Regions from separate parts of the Mesobacillus sp. ABV4_180 genome, predicted to be linked through region 3. Evidence: riboswitches for the same ligand, from Rfam matches in the RefSeq annotation. Region 3 holds a riboswitch; each other region holds the start of a gene.
The links. Region 3 has a riboswitch for thiamine pyrophosphate ahead of thiT (energy-coupled thiamine transporter ThiT). Riboswitches for the same ligand answer to the same signal wherever they lie in the genome.
Positions count from the first base shown of each region.

Region 1: another riboswitch for thiamine pyrophosphate. It lies ahead of ACXAEA_RS17120 (ABC transporter substrate-binding protein); the one in region 3 lies ahead of thiT (energy-coupled thiamine transporter ThiT).
Region 2: another riboswitch for thiamine pyrophosphate. It lies ahead of tenA (thiaminase II); the one in region 3 lies ahead of thiT (energy-coupled thiamine transporter ThiT).
Region 4: another riboswitch for thiamine pyrophosphate. It lies ahead of thiM (hydroxyethylthiazole kinase); the one in region 3 lies ahead of thiT (energy-coupled thiamine transporter ThiT).

Region 1 is NZ_JBSWTJ010000001.1:3,336,609-3,341,164, reverse strand. It holds gene ACXAEA_RS17135 (hypothetical protein) at 1-129, opposite strand, end outside; gene ACXAEA_RS17130 (NUDIX hydrolase) at 266-907, shown strand; tRNA gene ACXAEA_RS17125 (tRNA-Val) at 979-1,051, shown strand; TPP riboswitch at 1,163-1,270, shown strand; gene ACXAEA_RS17120 (ABC transporter substrate-binding protein) at 1,453-2,397, shown strand; gene ACXAEA_RS17115 (thiamine-binding protein) at 2,411-2,701, shown strand; gene ACXAEA_RS17110 (ABC transporter permease) at 2,701-3,462, shown strand; gene ACXAEA_RS17105 (ABC transporter ATP-binding protein) at 3,462-4,220, shown strand; gene ACXAEA_RS17100 (hypothetical protein) at 4,298-4,556, opposite strand, start outside.
Region 2 is NZ_JBSWTJ010000001.1:829,146-833,701, reverse strand. It holds gene rapZ (RNase adapter RapZ) at 1-704, opposite strand, end outside; gene ACXAEA_RS04070 (NUDIX hydrolase) at 741-1,199, opposite strand; gene trxB (thioredoxin-disulfide reductase) at 1,703-2,650, opposite strand; TPP riboswitch at 2,886-2,994, shown strand; gene tenA (thiaminase II) at 3,109-3,798, shown strand; gene ACXAEA_RS04055 (tetratricopeptide repeat protein) at 3,916-4,556, opposite strand, start outside.
Region 3 is NZ_JBSWTJ010000001.1:3,568,466-3,573,021, reverse strand. It holds gene ACXAEA_RS18270 (dicarboxylate/amino acid:cation symporter) at 1-386, shown strand, start outside; gene ACXAEA_RS18265 (histidine kinase N-terminal domain-containing protein) at 473-1,603, opposite strand; TPP riboswitch at 1,844-1,950, shown strand; gene thiT (energy-coupled thiamine transporter ThiT) at 2,057-2,656, shown strand; gene ACXAEA_RS18255 (FeoA family protein) at 2,890-3,114, shown strand; gene feoB (ferrous iron transport protein B) at 3,111-4,556, shown strand, end outside.
Region 4 is NZ_JBSWTJ010000001.1:3,760,267-3,764,822, reverse strand. It holds gene ACXAEA_RS19210 (DNA alkylation repair protein) at 1-341, shown strand, start outside; gene liaG (LiaG family protein) at 408-1,274, opposite strand; gene pepT (peptidase T) at 1,440-2,672, opposite strand; gene ACXAEA_RS19195 (hypothetical protein) at 2,805-2,954, shown strand; TPP riboswitch at 3,022-3,131, shown strand; gene thiM (hydroxyethylthiazole kinase) at 3,203-4,018, shown strand; gene thiD (bifunctional hydroxymethylpyrimidine kinase/phosphomethylpyrimidine kinase) at 4,020-4,556, shown strand, end outside.

The sequences.
Region 1 (4,556 bases), 230 kb from region 3:
TGCTTTAAAATAACTGCCGCGAATTTCTTTTACAATGATTCTTCGTTGAGTAATCTGATTATTTGCAGCTAGATAAATCATCTCCACAGGGAGCTTTTCTTTTAATGATTTTGTTAGCAGCTTATTCATGTGTGTTCACCTCCCAAATTCTATATTCTTATTATACCCAAACATTTGTTCCTTATTCAATATTTTTTAGAACGAATGTTCGTATAGTTTTCGCGTTGGAAATTAATGTTATAATGAACTTAATGGGGGGATTTTGATGGAGAGTGAAATGCTACGAATTTTTGATGACCAGGGGAATCCACTGGGGACGGCAACGCGTTCTGAAGTACATAAAAAAGGACACTGGCATGAAACTTTTCATTGTTGGTTTACCGAGAGGGTTGGCGGAAAGGACTATCTTGTTTATCAAATCCGCAGCTCGGATAAAAAAGACTATCCCGATTTATTGGACATAACAGCGGCGGGACATATTTTAGCGCATGAAACCAAATTGGACGGCTTACGGGAAGTGGAAGAGGAGCTGGGAGTAAAATTATCATTCGTGGACATTGTTTCACTTGGAGTAATCAAAGGTTCTCTTGTCAGTGCTGATTTCATAGATAAAGAGCTATGCCATGTGTATGTATATAATCAGCATGTCCCAAATGAATCTTATCACCTTCAAGAAGAGGAAGTTTCCGGAATAGTGAAAGCTAGCCTGGACGACATTGAAAAACTCTGGTTTGGGGATACAAAAGAAATCAGTGTCGAAGGATTTCAGATTGATGATTGTGGTGCAAAAAAATTACTTAGTAGAATAGTCTCTAAAAAAGATTTTGTTCTCCATGAGGATGCCTATATTAATAGAGTGATCCAGGCAATAAGAAGTTTAGGAGAAGATAAAATTGAGATGTTATAAAATTATTGACAATGCAACCATTCCAGTATATATTAATAAATGTCCTCACCAAAAAGGACAAACTCAATAACGATTCCTTAGCTCAGCTGGGAGAGCGCTACCTTGACAGGGTAGAGGTCGCTGGTTCGAACCCAGTAGGAATCATACATTAAGAAGCTTCAATCCTTCCTTGGATTGAAGTTTTTTTGTTCTGAAATGCAATTATTCTAGACGAATCAAAAAAACTTCTATATATTTAAGATGACAATTGGAGAATAGGAAATGTAGGGGAGCCGGTGGTGCCGGCTGAGAAAGTATCCAGAGATGCTGACCCTTTAACCTGATCTGGCTAGTACCAGCGTAGGGAACATCTTCTGATAGACGTGTATTCGTTTATTATGGATTTTTTCGTGCGCCTGGGATTTCCCGGGCGCATTTTTTATTATGTGAAAATCAATTCTTATTCCAGCCTTCTTTTCCAGCTTCATTGTCAATTAAATTAGAGAAGAGGGAAAGTTATGAGGAAATTTGCAAGTTTGATAACGATGTTTTTCTTGGTATTGAGCATGGCGGCCTGCTCATCCAGCGAGTCGTCGGCTGAGAAGGAAAAATCACTGAAGAAGGTATCGATTGTACTTGATTGGACGCCCAATACGAACCATACGGGCATTTATGTGGCAAAGGAAAAAGGGTTTTTTGAAAAGAATGGCCTGGATGTAGATATTATCATGCCGGGTGAAGCAGGAGCGGACCAGATTGTCGCATCGGGCAAATCAGAATTTGGTGTGAGCTACCAGGAGGGAATTACTCAGGCAAGGATCCAGGGAATCCCTATCGTTTCATTGGCTGCGGTCATCCAGCACAATACATCGGGATTTGCTTCCCCAAAAGCAAAAAATATTGCTTCTCCTAAGGATTTTGAAGGGAAAACCTATGGCGGATGGGGATCACCGATCGAAAAAGAAGTCATCAGTTCATTAATGAAACAGGATGATGCTGATGTGGAGAAAGTGAAAATTGTCAACATGGGCGATTCTGATTTTTTCACTGCAGTGAAGCGTGATATTGATTTTGCCTGGATTTATTATGGCTGGACGGGTGTCGAAGCTGAGCTCCGTAATGAGCCAATCAATATGGTGTACCTGACCGATTATTCAAATAAATTGGATTACTACACGCCTGTCATCAGCACAAATGAAGAGATGATCAAAAATGATCCGCAAACCGTTAAAGCATTCATGGCTGCGCTTACGGAGGGATATGGATTTGCGATTGAACATCCAGAGGATAGTGCGGAAATCCTGCTAAAGGCAGTACCGGATTTGGACGAAGAGCTTGTAAAAAAGAGCCAGGAGTGGCTTTCTCCCAAATATCAGGATGATGCAGGGCGATGGGGAGAACAGAAGCTTGAGGTTTGGGAGAACTACAGTGAGTGGATGTTTGACCACGGTCTTCTCGAGAAAGAATTGGATGCTGAAAAAGCTTTTACAAACGAATTTTTACCTGAATAAGGAGGAGTTACGAATGGCAAATTCTCTTGTAAGTGTACAAATCATCCCTAAGGCTGCAACAACGGAAGAAGTCATTAGAATGGTGGATGAAGCAATCAAAATCATTGATGCCTCTGGTGTGAAATTTGAAGTCCATCCGCTTGAAACGACAATGGAAGGAAACCTGGAGCAATTATTAAATGTGATTGCCGAGATGAATAAAAAAATGGTCGAACTTGGCTCGCCAAATGTCATTTCCCAGGTAAAAATCCTTTATCAGCCAGAAGGAATCACTATGGATCGACTAACGGAGAAATATCGGTAATGAGAGAGATTTTGAAGAATGGATGGAGACCAAGTCTGGTTCTCCTCCTTGCTTTGCTGCTATGGGAAGGGGTTGCATATTTTAAAGAAATCCCCGCATGGCTGCTGCCTGCCCCATCCCTCATTATTAGGGAAGCAATGACAAATTATTCTTTATTTCTCTCAGATATAGGAGCAACATTGTACCTGGCTATTGCCGGACTTTTACTTGGGGTGACAATCGGCTTTATGATTGCAATGGCTCTGCACTTAGTTCCTTCACTTCGGAATGCATTCTATCCATTCTTGATTCTATCGCAAAATGTCCCGATAATCGTGATAGCCCCATTATTTGTGATTTGGTTCGGATTCGGTTTTCTGCCAAAATTGATCCTGATTACATTAATCTGCTTTTTCCCGGTTACAATTGCCTGCCTTGATGGGTTCAGGAATGTTCCGGGTGAACTCAGACATTACATGCGAATGTCGGGTTCCACAGATTTACAGATGTTTATGAAGCTTGAACTTCCAAATGCCCTGCCTCCGATGTTCTCCGGCTTGAAAATTGCGGCGACATATAGCGTAATGGGTGCTGTGATTTCTGAATGGCTTGGTGCTGAAAAAGGACTCGGTTTATTTATGACCTTATCCTCTTCCGCATTCAGGACTGACCGGGTTTTCATAGCGATTTTCATCATCATCATCTTCAGTATGTTCTTCTACGGGCTGATTGTTTTGATGGAAAAACGTCTGATTAAATGGATGCCAAAAGGATGGGAATAATGGAAGCCAAAATCAGAATTGACAGCATTACTAAATCCTTCGAAAAAACAGGTTTGGTGCTGGAAGATATTTCACTGCATGTGAATGAAGGTGAGTTTGTATCGATCATTGGTCCTTCTGGCAGCGGGAAGAGTACGATTTTTCAATGCATAGGTGGATTGGTTCAGCCTGACAAAGGGGAACTGCACCTTGATGGACGCAAAATCAATGGAGAAACTGGGAATATAGGCTATATGCCTCAACAGCCAGCGCTTTTTCCATGGAGAACAGTATTGGACAATATCTTGCTTGGCCAGGAACTTTCCGGAAAACGTGACATAGCTGAGGCGAAAATGTGGCTGGAAAAGATAAAGTTATCAAACTATGAGAAAGCTTATCCCAATCAACTGTCGGGCGGCATGAAACAAAGAGTCGCTTTCCTGAGGGCTCTTTTAAGTCCACAGTCTGTTTTGCTGCTGGATGAACCATTTTCCGCTTTGGATGAGTTCACGAGATTTGAGATGCAAAGATGGCTCCTGTCCATTTGGGAAGAAGAGCGGAAATCTGTGCTTTTTATTACGCACAATATCGAAGAGGCGATTTTTTTATCAGATAGAATTTACCTGCTTTCTCCTCGACCTGCAAAAGTAATCAAGGAAATGAAAGTGCCGTTTAATAGGCCAAGGACGGGTCGTATACTTACTGATGATGTCTTTTTGCAATTGAAGAAAGATATTTATCGTTTGTTGAAGGCAAGTGGATTGCATGAAGGTTTTTAGTGTACAAACTCATACTAAGAAAAAAAGAAACGGCGAATTTTTTTGCCGTTTCTTTACATAAATTAATCCCCTTGGCGTTAAGGATGGTGCAGATGCTGCTGGTCTTCTGATTTTTGCTCAATGTTCTCGATCCAGGCATTACCTAGTAAATTCCCTGTTAATAGATATGAGGCCAGCAAGATAAAGCTGAGGAAAGGTATGATAACGTCTCTAGAGGATTTAATAGCAGACTTTGTTTGTTGCAAAATTTTATATAGGAATATAGATGATACAGTAAGAGTTAAAAAAAATTGGATGAGAATCAGTGCTTTTTCCGGCAAAAGCATTTCGCCAAGC
Region 2 (4,556 bases), 2.7 Mb from region 3:
TCCGTCACCTTTTCAAGGAACTTGGTCGTTTCGTTCCATTTCAAAACATATGTCGACACATCTTCATCAAGACCTGTTTTTGGACGCATATGATCAATATAGTGCGGATTCGGCAAAAAGCGCACATCGAAAACTAAATCAGCATCGATCGGAATTCCATGCTTGAATCCGAAAGACATCACATTTACGGTGAAAATGGTCTTTTTATTGACTGAAAACTCCTCAAGGATTTTCTCACGAAGCTCCTTCGGTTTCATGTCAGTTGTTTTATAGATGATTTGTGCTCTGCCCTTCAGCTCTTCCAGAAGCTCGCGCTCAAGCTGAATGCCTTCAAGCGGAAGTCCGGATGGAGCCAGCGGGTGTGAACGCCTTGTTTCTTTATAACGGCGCACAAGCGTTGAATCATCAGCGTCAAGAAACAATACCTGCGGTGCAACCCATGAAGTTTCAGCCAAATCATCAAGCGCTTTAAACAGCGAGTCAAAAAACTCACGGCCGCGCAAATCCATGCCAAGTGCGACTTTATTCATTTTATTGCCTGATTCCTTCATTAGCTCAAGGAATTTCGGCAGCAATGTTGGCGGCAGATTATCCACGCAGAAAAATCCTAAATCCTCAAAACTCTGGATCGCGACGGTCTTTCCAGCGCCAGACATCCCTGTAATAATCACGAGCTGGGTATCAGTAGTTGAACCGGTACTCATTTCTCTTTCCCCCTGAAAATGAAGTTTAATACGATATCAATTAGGATCGAGCCTGTAGTTGATCAGCTCAAAATCCGGTGTATAAGTAAAGGTTCCGTAGATAATACCCTGTCCATGGACCATATAATCCAGGATATGATAATCGCCTGCAGCCATCGGAAGATCTTTGATGGTATCGAGGTCATGCCAGGATATCGTTCCTTCCTCCGATTCATCAAGGTTGATTCCATCCGCTGCAGTAGCGTAAAAAGTGAACATCATCCACTCGGACACCACTTGATCGTCTTCTTTGATGACAAACGTGAAAATCCCTTTAATCTGCGGGTTTCTCAAGTATATGCCCGTTTCTTCGCGGAATTCCCTGACACAGGAATCCTTCACGGTTTCTCCTGGTTCCATTTTCCCGCCCGGAGCCACCCACCAATTGCGGCGCGGCTTTTGCAGCAGTAAAATTTTTTTATCTTTTACCAAAACACAATTCGTCACGCGCTGCATCGATTCCACCTCTTCAAATATACATACGTGCCCAATCACATACCTTCATGTTTTAGACACTGAAGCTGGACATTTTGCTATAACTGCTTTTGATGAAAACGCTGTAAGCTAATATAAAAGCAGTGCTCAATGCGAAAACAGCCATTGATCATACGCCGAACTTTTATTCTTTCCATTATACTATTTTTAGATTTTCGCCACAATGAATACAAAGATGATATTTTTGTTAAGGATTGTCAATTAGAAGTATGGTCGACTAGGAGAGGTGTTATAATCCCTGGAAGCAGCCTGTTTCACTTTTATGTAAAAAAAGAAGCACAGGATAACCTGTGCCGTCAAAGGATTATATTTTTAAAAGGGGGTCAATTTCTACTTCTATAATACCCCATGATTGTTTCACTACTGTTACAGAAGAATTAATATCTAATTACGTTTTGTTAATTTATGCCGAGACATGCTGTTTTTACCAATTAATTTCTGACAGATTCAGCAGTCCATAAAAATTATGCGTTTGCTTTTAATTCTTCAACGAGCTCTTCGACATAATGCTGTGCGTTCTGGGCTGCGATACTGCCATCACCCGTTGCTGTAACAATTTGTCGAAGTGTTTTTTCACGAATATCACCAGCTGCGAAGATGCCCGGAACTTTCGTTTCCATTTGCTCGTTCGTTTCGATGTAGCCGTTGCCGTTTGTGATTCCAAGGCCTTCGAACGGCTTCGTCAGCGGAACCATTCCAATATAAATGAAAACACCGTCAGCCGCGAATTCTTTTTCTTCGCCATCTTGTGTGGAAACAAGTGTCACGCTGCCAACCTTTCCGTCCCCATTGATTTGCTTGACAGTATGGTTCCAGATGAAATCAATCTTGTCATTGGCAAATGCACGGTCTTGAAGGATTTTTTGCGCGCGAAGCTCATCGCGTCGGTGAACGATCGTCACTTTTGAAGCGAAACGGGTCAGATATACACCCTCTTCAACCGCAGAGTCTCCGCCGCCGACTACCACAAGTTCTTTTCCTTTAAAGAATGCACCGTCACAAACTGCACAGTAAGAAACGCCGCGGCCCCCGAGCTCCTGTTCGCCAGGAACGCCAAGCTTCTTGTACTCAGCACCTGCAGAGATGATGATCGAGCGTGCTTTATATTCTTTGTTTCCAGCCTTGATCGTTTTATATTCTTTGCCGTCGATGACTTCCTTTACATCACCGTAAGCATATTCCGCACCGAATTTTTTTGCGTGGTCGAACATCTTGGTCGAAAGTTCCGGTCCCAGGATGTGGTCGAAGCCAGGGTAGTTTTCAACTTCCTCTGTATTAGCCATCTGTCCGCCCGGTACGCCGCGCTCAAGCATCAGCGTCGACAAGTTCGCACGTGATGTATAAACAGCTGCCGTCATCCCTGCCGGACCCGCACCGATGATAATGACGTCATAAATTTTCTCTTCTGACATGGTGTACAACTCCTTTGAATATCATAATCCGCAATCATTTTCGGTTTTCATTCGAAAATAGTATTTCCTGCCTAAACATATCCTATAAAACAGGAAGCATATAGTCCAAAAATATGCTTGAAAAATGATCGTGTTCACTTATTTGCCAAAAATGGTTTGATGGACAGGATCTGTTTAAAATATTGACATAAATACGCAGGATGTTATGATGATTTACAAATAAACACTTATAATGCAAATCTGCTAGGGGAGCCTTTTGCTAAGGCTGAGATTAAAGTGAAACTTTAAGACCCTTTGAACCTGATCTGGATCATACCAGCGTAGGGAAGTGGAGTATCTGGAGCTTATCGATTTTACTTGCTGCCAATACGACCACTTTCTGCCTGCAGAAAGTGGTTTTTTTATTGGAAAAAAGTATCCTTCAACCTGAGGATGCTGAAATCTAAGGAGGTTTTTTCATGTCCAGTTTTACACAGATCATTCGTCAAGAAGCAAACAAGATTTGGGAGGCAAATTTCAACCACCCTTTCGTACAGGGAATCGCCGATGGAACATTATCACTTGAAAGCTTTCATTATTATGTCTTGCAGGATTCTTATTACCTTTCCCACTTCGCTCGTATCCAGTCGATTGCTGCTTCACGCGCGGAGGATTTGGCTACAACATCCAGAATGGCTGCCCATGCCCAGGGTACATATCAGGCTGAGCTTGGCTTACACGAGAAATTTATAGGACAGCTTGGGGTCACAAAGGAAGAGTTGCAAAGCTTTGAACCCGCACCGACAGCCTATGCATATACCTCCCACCTTTACCGGGTGGCCGCATCAGGAAGTCTTGGTGAAATCATTGCCGCCATTCTGCCTTGCTACTGGATTTACTATGAGATTGGAGAAAAGCTTAAGAATGCAACGCCAGAAACCACGATCTACCAGGAATGGATCTCGGCCTATGGAAGCGACTGGTTTGGCGATCTTGTGAAAGAGCAGCTCAATCTTTTGGATAAACTGGCAGAGAGCTCATCGGAAAATGAAAGAGAAAAAATGAAACAGCATTTTTTGATTAGCAGCCATTACGAGCTGCAATTCTGGGAAATGGCCTACACGCTTGAAGGGTGGGAAATCAACGATTACAAAGCCCTCGTAAGGTAAGCTGGGAAATTTTCATGCCAGGGGAATAAAGCGTACAGGTCACAAGAGAAATAGAGTTATTGTCGAAGTACAAAAAAAGGCCAGCCCTTCTGCCAATCAGATGGGCTAGCCTTTATTTTACATGCTGTCTTCTTCCTGAAGGAACTCGTTTGCCAAATTAATATATTTGGATAGCGTGGAGACAGACAATCCGTATTTTTTCGCGACTGCCTGTTTGGATGTCTTGATATTTCTTAGCTTATCCCAGAGATAGTCAACTGCCGCAGCCCATGCTTTCTTGTTTTTGAAGTCATAGCCTGCTTTCGCTGCCTGCTCGAATACTGAAAACCACATAATGTAGACGCCAGCTTCATTTTTGCTGATTGGCCGGTGGTGGTCGTACAGGAGCTTAGCCGTTTCATGCGCGCCTTTGACCTCCTCTTTCCTGCTGTTCAACTTGCCTGATGCCAGGTAGGAAAGATACGATTTTTCCATTTCCGTCATTTTATCTGTGGATTTATCCGCTTCGAGTATTTCTTTCTTTTTTGCGGACACAGATGTAAGGAAAAGGGCAAATAGACGCTCTTCCGGATAATCACTGTTCAGCTGGTTCAGGATGGCAGATACCTGGGTTTCGAACTTCACGCCTGGTTGATCAGCCCAAGGTTCCATGCCTTCTTTTTCCGGACTGAACTCGAGTACCTTTTTCCACACTAAACGTGCTGTATTTTCCCTGCCGGTAAAATAAGACGCGTGAGCCAGCCAGTAATAGAATGCTC
Region 3 (4,556 bases):
CGATCAATATGGATGGGACAGCAATCATGCAAGGGGTTGCGACCATTTTTATCGCACAGGTATATGGTGTGGACCTTTCGATGAGTGAGCTATTAACGGTTGTATTAACGGCCGTGCTGGCGAGCATTGGGACCGCAGGTGTTCCGGGAGTCGGCTTGATCATGCTTGCGATGGTGCTTCAATCAGTCGGGCTTCCAGTTGAAGGTATCGGCTTAATCCTCGGTATCGATCGTCTACTGGATATGGCCCGAACAGCGGTCAATATTACCGGCGATGCAGCATGTGCTGTCATCGTTGCTGAGTCCGAGAAAAAGCATATTGTAAGAACAGAAAAAACGAAAGTCAAAAGTGTGGCGAACAACCGTTCACTGGAGTATTCCGAATAAAACAAAAAAGACCCAGCTGTTGGTAAGCTGGGTCTTTGTTATGTGGCCGGTCAAGCCCAATATTAATTTGAAGATCAAAAAATGAACTAACTCTCATTTCCCGTAAGAGGCAGCAGCATAATAAAAGACGTTTTTTCAGGTTCCGATGAACAGGCAAGAATCCCTTTATGCTTTTCGATGATTTCCCTGCAGACAAACAAACCAAGTCCGGTTCCGAGCGTTTTTGTGGTGACGAATGGCTCGAAGATCGTCTTTAGCAGATGGTCTGGTATGACAGGGCCATTGTTTGAAATCTCGATTTTTATATGGGTGTCATTCACGAAAAATCCTTTAATTTCAATCTTTGGATCGGCGCGATACTGGCTTAGGACATCGATTGCATTAAAGATGATATTGATGAGAACCTGGCGGATTTCGTCTGAGTAGCCGTACAGGTCCATATCATCCGCTACATCCTTGATAATCCTCACATTCGTGTCGAGGATGCTTGGGTACAGGAAATTCAAGACTTCATCTATCATTTTATTCAATGAGAATAGGTCTTTTTCTTTTCCGATGAGTTCCTTTTTGGACAGGAGCAAAAACTGTGATATTCGGAAATTCAGCTGTTCCAATTCACTTGAAATGATGTCAAGATACTTCATATCCTCATGTTCCGATCTCAGGAGCTGGATAAAGCCCTGGATGGAGGTCAATGGATTGCGGAATTCATGGATGAAGCTTGAAGTCATTTGCCCCAGCAATGTCAATCTGTCCTTATGGGTTGAATCGATGAACTGATTTTTTTCCTCGATAATCTTATTTTTTTGTTCATTATAATAAGAAACAGCGTAGTACAGGAAAGTGTCAAAGCAGTAATTAATCCGGTCAATCGTATCCTGCAGGTCTTTCCACTCCATGTTTAATTTATGCAAGTGCCTGTAAACGATAGAGCGTCCAGAGTTAACATTATAAACAAAGTCGCCAATATTAATTTCCGCCCTCACCCGTTCGTCTCCCACCATGAATGCAAGCTTTTGCAGATGTTCCTCCAGTTCTTCATTTGACTTTGAAAAAACAGAAAGAATGATAGCGTACATTTCTTCGGCGTTCTTGCTTACTTTTTCTTTATACGGGTCATCTTCGGATACTAATATATTTTCATTCCAGTCGGCAATAAGGTTTTCTTTTTCACTAGTCAGGAAGCTAAGCAATCGGTTCTCCGTAATTGGCAGCATTTTATTAAGTCCCCCAGTTATTCTATTCCGTATAAGGATTCGAGGGAAATGGAGAAATCCCTTTGTCGAATATTAAGAAGATGCGGTGAAAGCAGTCGAATAGCTAAAAATATGACAAAAGTCGCATTTTTTTAAGATGTGCCAATCGGGAATCGACACTATTGCCACTTTTGGGGCTGAAAAGATTTGTGCTTGTTATTCTTAAAAAGAAATAGTATATTCATAGTGTAGAAATTAAATAATAACCACAAGGGGAGCTGCCAAGTGCAGCTGAGAGTGAGCGGACGAGTTCTTACCCTTTGAACCTGTTAGTTAATGCTAGCGTAGGAATGTGGATGCGATAGGAAAGCAATCTCGGGAATCCTGCATCGATCCCAGATTGCTTTTTTTGTTTCTGAAGCAGAAAAGGCGTGTTGAAAACGGACCTCATTCTGAAAAGAAGGAGGAATAGAAATGAAGCAAAAGCAGACGTTGTTTTTAGTGGAAGTTGCGGTATTTTCCGCTCTGGCTTATTTGTTGGACTTGTTTTCAGGATTTTTATTTTCAAGGATCTGGCCGCAGGGCGGTTCAGTATCGATTGCGATGGTACCTGTATTCATTATGGCATTCCGATGGGGAGTAAAGGGAGGAGCCTTGACGGGCCTTCTGCTTGGACTTTTGCAGTTCATCCTTGGCTTCTCGCAAATTTATCATCCAGTACAGGGAATCATCGATTACCTCGTAGCCTTTTCGGTTCTTGGGCTGGCTGGCATTTTTGCTGGACAAATAAAAGGGAGCATCCAAAATGGCTATAAGAAAAAATGGATGGGGCTGGTTTTAGCCGGAACATTGATCGGCAGCATGCTGCGGTTCGTCGCTCACTTCTTTTCTGGCTGGATTTTCTTTGGAGTATGGGCGCCAGAAGGACAGCCAGCATGGCTTTATTCGATCATCTACAACGGCACCTACATGCTTCCAAGTATGATTTTAAGCGCAATTATTATCATTCTTGTCATTGGTTACGCCCCTTACAGAATGGTTAAATCCACTCCTGTAAGCAAAAAAACAATCTAGGAAGAAAACGAGGAGAGCTCACTGGCTCTTCTTTTTTTTGCATTCTATACCTGCGCAATTTTTAAAAATATGTCAATTGTATGGATTTTGCACTAAGTGGATGTAAATCAAGGGTGTTCTGTGACTTAAATCACAGTAAAAGTAAGGAATTATTGTTTTAATAAAGAGAATCATTCTCATTTAGAAAGTTTCTACTTTTTCACAAATATTATGAAATAAAAAAGGTGATGGCTATGCTGGGAAAATTAAAGACTGGTGAAAAAGGCCGGATCATGAATATTGCAGGTGCTGATAAATTTGTCAGGAGGAGATTGCTCGATTTGGGTATCGCTGAGGGTTCTGAAGTATGTGTGAAATGCATCCTGCCATTCGGTGGTCCTGTGATGGTTGAATCCTGCGGACAGTGCATCGGGATCCGCCGCAAAGAAGCACTAAGAATCGAAGTGGAGCGGTTATGATGAATATTGCGATCATCGGTAATCCCAATACGGGTAAAACTTCATTGTTTAATAATTTAACAGGATCCTATGAATATGTAGGCAACTGGAGCGGCGTCACAGTCGAGAAAAAAATCGGGCAGTTCAAGAATGGAAAAGGCCAGCTGATTGACCTTCCTGGTGTTTATACTCTTAATCCACTCTCAAAGGATGAAGGTGTCGTCACGAACTTCTTCCTTAATGAACACTTTGAAAAATTACTAAACATCCTCGACGCATCCCAGCTAAGGAGAAACCTTCATCTTACCTTGCAACTATTAGAATATGGTGCTCCTGTCATAATTGGTTTAAATATGATTGACGTAGCAAAAAACAGGGGACTTCAAATCGATATTGAAAAGCTTGCCGCAGCGCTGGGAGTTGGGGTTGCTCCGGTGGTTGCAAGATCCGGTAAAGGCTGCACAGAGCTTGCGGAGATGGTAACAGGCGATTTTAGCGGAAAGAGAAAGAACAATCTTGTATACTACGGAAATGCGATTGAAGAGGGCATCCTGAAGCTAGGCACCATGTTGGATGGACGTACAGAACAACCTGCACGCTGGCTGGCTCTCCAGTTGTTCGAGGGGAATCCCTATGTAAAAAGCTATCTTGAAAAATATCTGCCTCCAGAAGAAATCGAAGCATTGATTCTGAGTGTTTCTGCATCCCATGCACAGCAAACAGGAGAAACTCAAATGCTAGACCGGGTAATCCACCAGAAACGCAGCGAAGTAGCAGAGAGGATTGTTGCAGTATCTGCCACCAGGATGGAAGGTGAAAAAGTGCCTTTGACCGAAAAGGTAGATAGGATCGTCACGAATCAATTCATAGGTATCCCGCTCTTTCTATTCCTGATGTACATCATGTTCATGCTCACCTTTGACTGGCTGGGCTTTCCGTTATCTGACATATTGGATTCGTTTTTATCTGGTCCGATAACTTCAGGGATTACTGCTGCGCTTTCATCTGCAGGCACATCTCCATTTATAAAAGATTTGGTTCTTGATGGAATCATTGCCGGAGTTGGCGGAGTGCTCTTTTTTGTCCCGCAGATCTTCATTTTATTTTTCTTCATATCACTGCTGGAAGACTCTGGATATATGGCAAGGGTCGCTCTCGTAATGGACCGCCTGATGGAATCAGTAGGATTGAATGGAAAGGCATTCATCCCAATGATGATAGGTTTTGGCTGCAATGTGCCAGGCATCATGGCTGCAAGGACCATCGAAACACCAAAGGAGAGACTGATGACAATCCTGCTGACTCCCTTAATGTCATGTTCAGCCCGTCTGCCGGTCTATGCTTTATTTGTCGGAGCTTTTTTCTTGCAGCATAAAGCTCTTATCGTTTTAAGTTTGTATGTGCTCGGAATCGTGGTCGCGCTCATTCTAGCAAAGGTATTCTCAAAAACCTTATTAAAGGGA
Region 4 (4,556 bases), 190 kb from region 3:
TGATTGCGACTTGTGGATGGAGTACATATTCGAATTATGTATCAATTACACCAGATGAGGAATTGGATCTTGAGGAAATCAAAAACTTTTTACATCAAGTTGAAAGCACCATTCATCATGAGAAGAATCGAGTCCGGTATGTGATGAACAGCTTTGTAATCTCCGTAGGTGCTTATTTTGAGGCATTGCACGATGAAGCGAGAGAAGTTGCTGGGAAAATTGGAAAGGTCCATGTCGATGTCGGGCAGACAGCCTGCAAAGTACCGGTCGCTGCTGATTATATCAAGAAAGTCGCTGGCCTGAACAAGGTTGGTGCAAAGCGAAAGACGTGTATATGTTAACTCGAAGCCTGGTTGATGGCAACCAGGCTTCGTTTCATTTATGAATCCTAATTTGAATTGTATTCTTTAATAGATATCAATATTACCACTTGAAACGTCAGCGTTAATCTCATATTTTCCGCTTCCATGCTTTCCGCGAAGGCGGTTATCGGATTCGTCTTTATTTTCAAGCGGGAAATCGCTCGATAGGTCTCCGCTGCTTATTTTTCCGTTCAACGTAAAATCGGCATCATCAGGCAAATCCAGTTCGATTTTGCCTGAACTTACGTTTAGGTTAACGTCATCTGTCAATCGGTCCATCTGGATTTCCAGCTCACCTGAGGATACATCGGCATCAAGTTTTCCCGAGAAATTTTCTACTTCGACGCTTCCGGAGCTGACTTCGAAAATGCCTGAATCAGCAACAATTGAATGCATCTCAACTTCGCCTGATGAACTTTGGTGCTCAAGTGTTTCAACATCGAAATTTTCCAATATGATGCTTCCTGAACCGATATTAAGTGCCAGGTCCCTTAATTTCATAGGTTCATCTGCAGAGGCTCCTTTAAAAACAACCTCACCAGAGCCAAGCTCAATATTCATATCTTTTTCATAGTCTTCAGGAATATAGACAGTCAGTGTAGTCTTATCCATCTCAAACCAGTTAAACCAGAAGAAACCTTTTCGTTTAACCGCAACTTCGATTTCATCGCCATGCCGATCAACTTTAACCGACCCTTTGCCTTTTAATTCGGCACGGATATCATCTCGGTCCTCTGGCACGATCAGCGTCTCGACACTGGAAATATCAATTGAAATATTTTCAGTTTGCTTGCTCACCTTCTCAGCGTCTTCTGTTTTCGAAAGGTTAATTCCGCTGCCGTCGAGCATGTAATTCAACACGATATAAGCACCGGTAATCACCAAAAAGATTATTAAAATTCGTTTAATCATTGTTAAATCTCCTCTCAATCAATTTCTATATACAGAATAAGGCAAATCATTCCTCTCCCCAATGCACCACGGAATTAATTCAGGATACGACTTGAGGCTGATTTTATTCTAGTCGCAGAAAAGCCAGATTCCGTTCGTTGCGGAATCTGGCTTCTTGTTAGTTAATTAAGCTTTCGCTTCAAATAGTTTAGCGATTTCCACGATTGTTTCTACGGATTTGAGCATATTATCCACAGAGATGTATTCGAATCTGCCGTGGAAGTTCTCACCGCCTGTAAATATATTTGGAGTCGGCAGTCCCATATAGCTTAGCTGCGATCCATCAGTTCCTCCGCGAATCGGTTTGACGATTGGTTTGATTCCGAGGTTTTCCATTGCCTCGTAAGCAATGTCGACGATTTCCTTAACAGGCACGATTTTATCCTTCATGTTGTAGTACTGGTCGTTCATTTCAAGTTCAACACGGTATTCACCGTATAGAAGTCGTAGTTCATTGGTGATTTTCTGCATTAAATCCTTTCGCACCTGGAAGCTATCACGGTCAAAGTCGCGAATGATATAGTGCAGCGTTGTTTCCTCTACATCACCATGTATGGAACTGAGGTGAAAGAAGCCCTCATATCCTTCGGTGTGCTCTGGTGCTTCTTCGGCAGGGAGCTTGCTGTTGAACTCCATCGCAATTTTAGCTGAGTTCACCATTTTTCCTTTTGCCGTGCCAGGGTGGACATTCTTGCCTTTGAAAGTCAGCTTTGCACCCGCTGCGTTAAAGCTTTCATACTCAAGCTCACCAAGCGGGCCGCCATCCACGGTATAAGCGAATTTCGCACCGAAAGCCTCAACATCAAACTTATGCGGTCCTCTGCCAATTTCTTCATCCGGCGTAAAAGCAACACGGATTTTTCCATGTTTGATTTCAGGATGGTTGATCAAATAAGCCATCGCCGTCATGATTTCTGCAATTCCAGCCTTGTTATCCGCACCAAGGAGTGTCGTCCCATCAGTCGTAATCAAGGTGTGTCCTTCATATTGAGGAAGCTCTGGGAAATCCGCCGGAGAAAGGATGATATTCAATTCCTTATTCAGGATGATTTGATTGCCATCGAAATTTTCAACCACCTGTGGATTGACATTTTTGCCGGTAAAATCGGTCGCCGTATCCACGTGGGCAAGGAAACCAATCGTTGGCACCTCTTTCTCAGTATTGGCAGGAAGTGTCGCCATCACATAACCATTCTCATCAATCGTCACATCTTCCATGCCAATCATTTTCAGTTCTTCTACAAGCATATTGGCAAGAGTAATCTGGCCATGTGTAGAAGGGCATGTTTCACTATTTTCATTTGATTGTGTGTCTACTTTTACGTATGTGGTAAATCGCTCAATAATCTCGTTTTTCAATTCCCTTCAACTCCCATTCGTATGTATATTTTCATATTAGCATAGAATTTTAAGAAGACCATTTTAAAAAGAATGAAAATTCCAATTTCTGCATCCGGGATGCTGTATAATAAGATTAAAGGAGACAGGGGTATGGGATATTTACTCACGGCAATTGTTCTGTTTGTAGTTTTCTATTCTATTTTTAAAAAAATCCGTTCGGGAAGATTACCGGAAAACCACTACACTCCATTTGACGATCTTGCTGAGGGAAAGGTCGAAAAAGTAAAAGACGAAAAATAAATGGATTTTTATTTTTCACTTTACATATATAAATCTTAAAGCTACGATTAAACTAATTGAATATTCGTTGTACTACTAGGGGTGCCCTGTTGCGGGCTGAGAGAAAAACGCCATGTTTTTTAACCCTTCGGACCTGATCTGGGTAATACCAGCGTAGGAAAGTAGTAAGAGATGTTTTTCTTACATTGCTTTTAAGCCAGGTCCATTTTGTGGATCTGGCTTTTTTATATTCAAAGGAGGTTTTGAGAATGGATAAAAAAGAAATTGCCAGTTTTTTAGAAAGAGTTCGCAGAGAGAAACCGCTTGTTCACAACATTACAAATGTCGTGGTCACTAATTTCACGGCCAATGGCTTGCTGGCACTGGGGGCATCGCCTGTGATGGCTTATGCACATGAAGAAGTTGCCGAAATGGCGAGCATGGCTGGAAGTCTTGTCCTCAACATCGGGACGTTGAAGCCGGATGTGGTTGAAGCAATGGTGATTGCCGGAAAGTCCGCTAATGAGAAGGGAGTTCCCATCATTCTTGACCCAGTTGGTGCAGGAGCGACAGCTTATCGGACCGAAACAGCAAAAACGGTGATGGAAGAATTAGAGATTTCGATTGTCAGGGGGAATGCGTCAGAGATTGCTAATGTTGCCGGTGAACACTGGAGTATCAGGGGTGTTGATGCGGGTGAATCCAGTGGCAATGTATTTGAGCTTGCCATTTCCGCCGCACAAAAGTTGAAGACGGTTGTCGTGTTAACTGGAAAAGACGACATCATTACGGATGGGCAATCAGCCATTGTTGTCCATAATGGGCACCCAATGCTCACGAAAGTGACGGGAACCGGATGCCTGCTTACATCTGTCATTGGTGCTTTTGCTGCTGTTGAAAGAAATTTTCTCAAGGCAGCATCTGCCGCAGTGGCAATATACGGCGCAGCAGCGGAAATGGCCGCTGAGAAATGTGCCGCACAAGGCCCAGGGAGCTTCCAGGCTGAGTTTCTGAACCAGCTGTACCTGATTAATAAAGAAGATCTTAATAGTAAAATTTCAATCAATCTGCAGGAGGTAAATTGAGATGAAAAAGGCTTTGACAATCGCGGGATCTGATAGCGGGGGCGGTGCCGGAATTCAGGCAGACTTAAAAACCTTTCAGGAACTGAATGTGTTTGGGATGTCGGCTTTGACAGCTGTAACTGCCCAAAATACTCTTGGAGTCCAGGCCGTCTTTCCGATGGAAGCAGAAGCTGTCGCCAAACAAATTCAATCAATTGGAGAGGATATGGGGACGGACGCTTTGAAGACAGGGATGCTCTTCAATGCAGAGATCATTGAAGCGGCAGCGGAAAAAATAAAATTATTCAGCTGGGAGAAGGTCGTGGTGGACCCCGTCATGATCGCTAAAGGTGGAGCGCCGTTGCTACAGCAGGCTGCTGTCTCAACGATGAAAAGTCAGTTGCTGCCGCTCTGCCTCGTCATTACCCCGAATATTCCTGAAGCTGAAGTATTGACTGGAATGTCAATCAGAAATCTGGAGGGGAAAAAGGAAGCAGCAAGAAAAATCCATGCCCTGGGAGCGAAAAATGTCATCATAAAAGGCGGTCATGACGAGGAC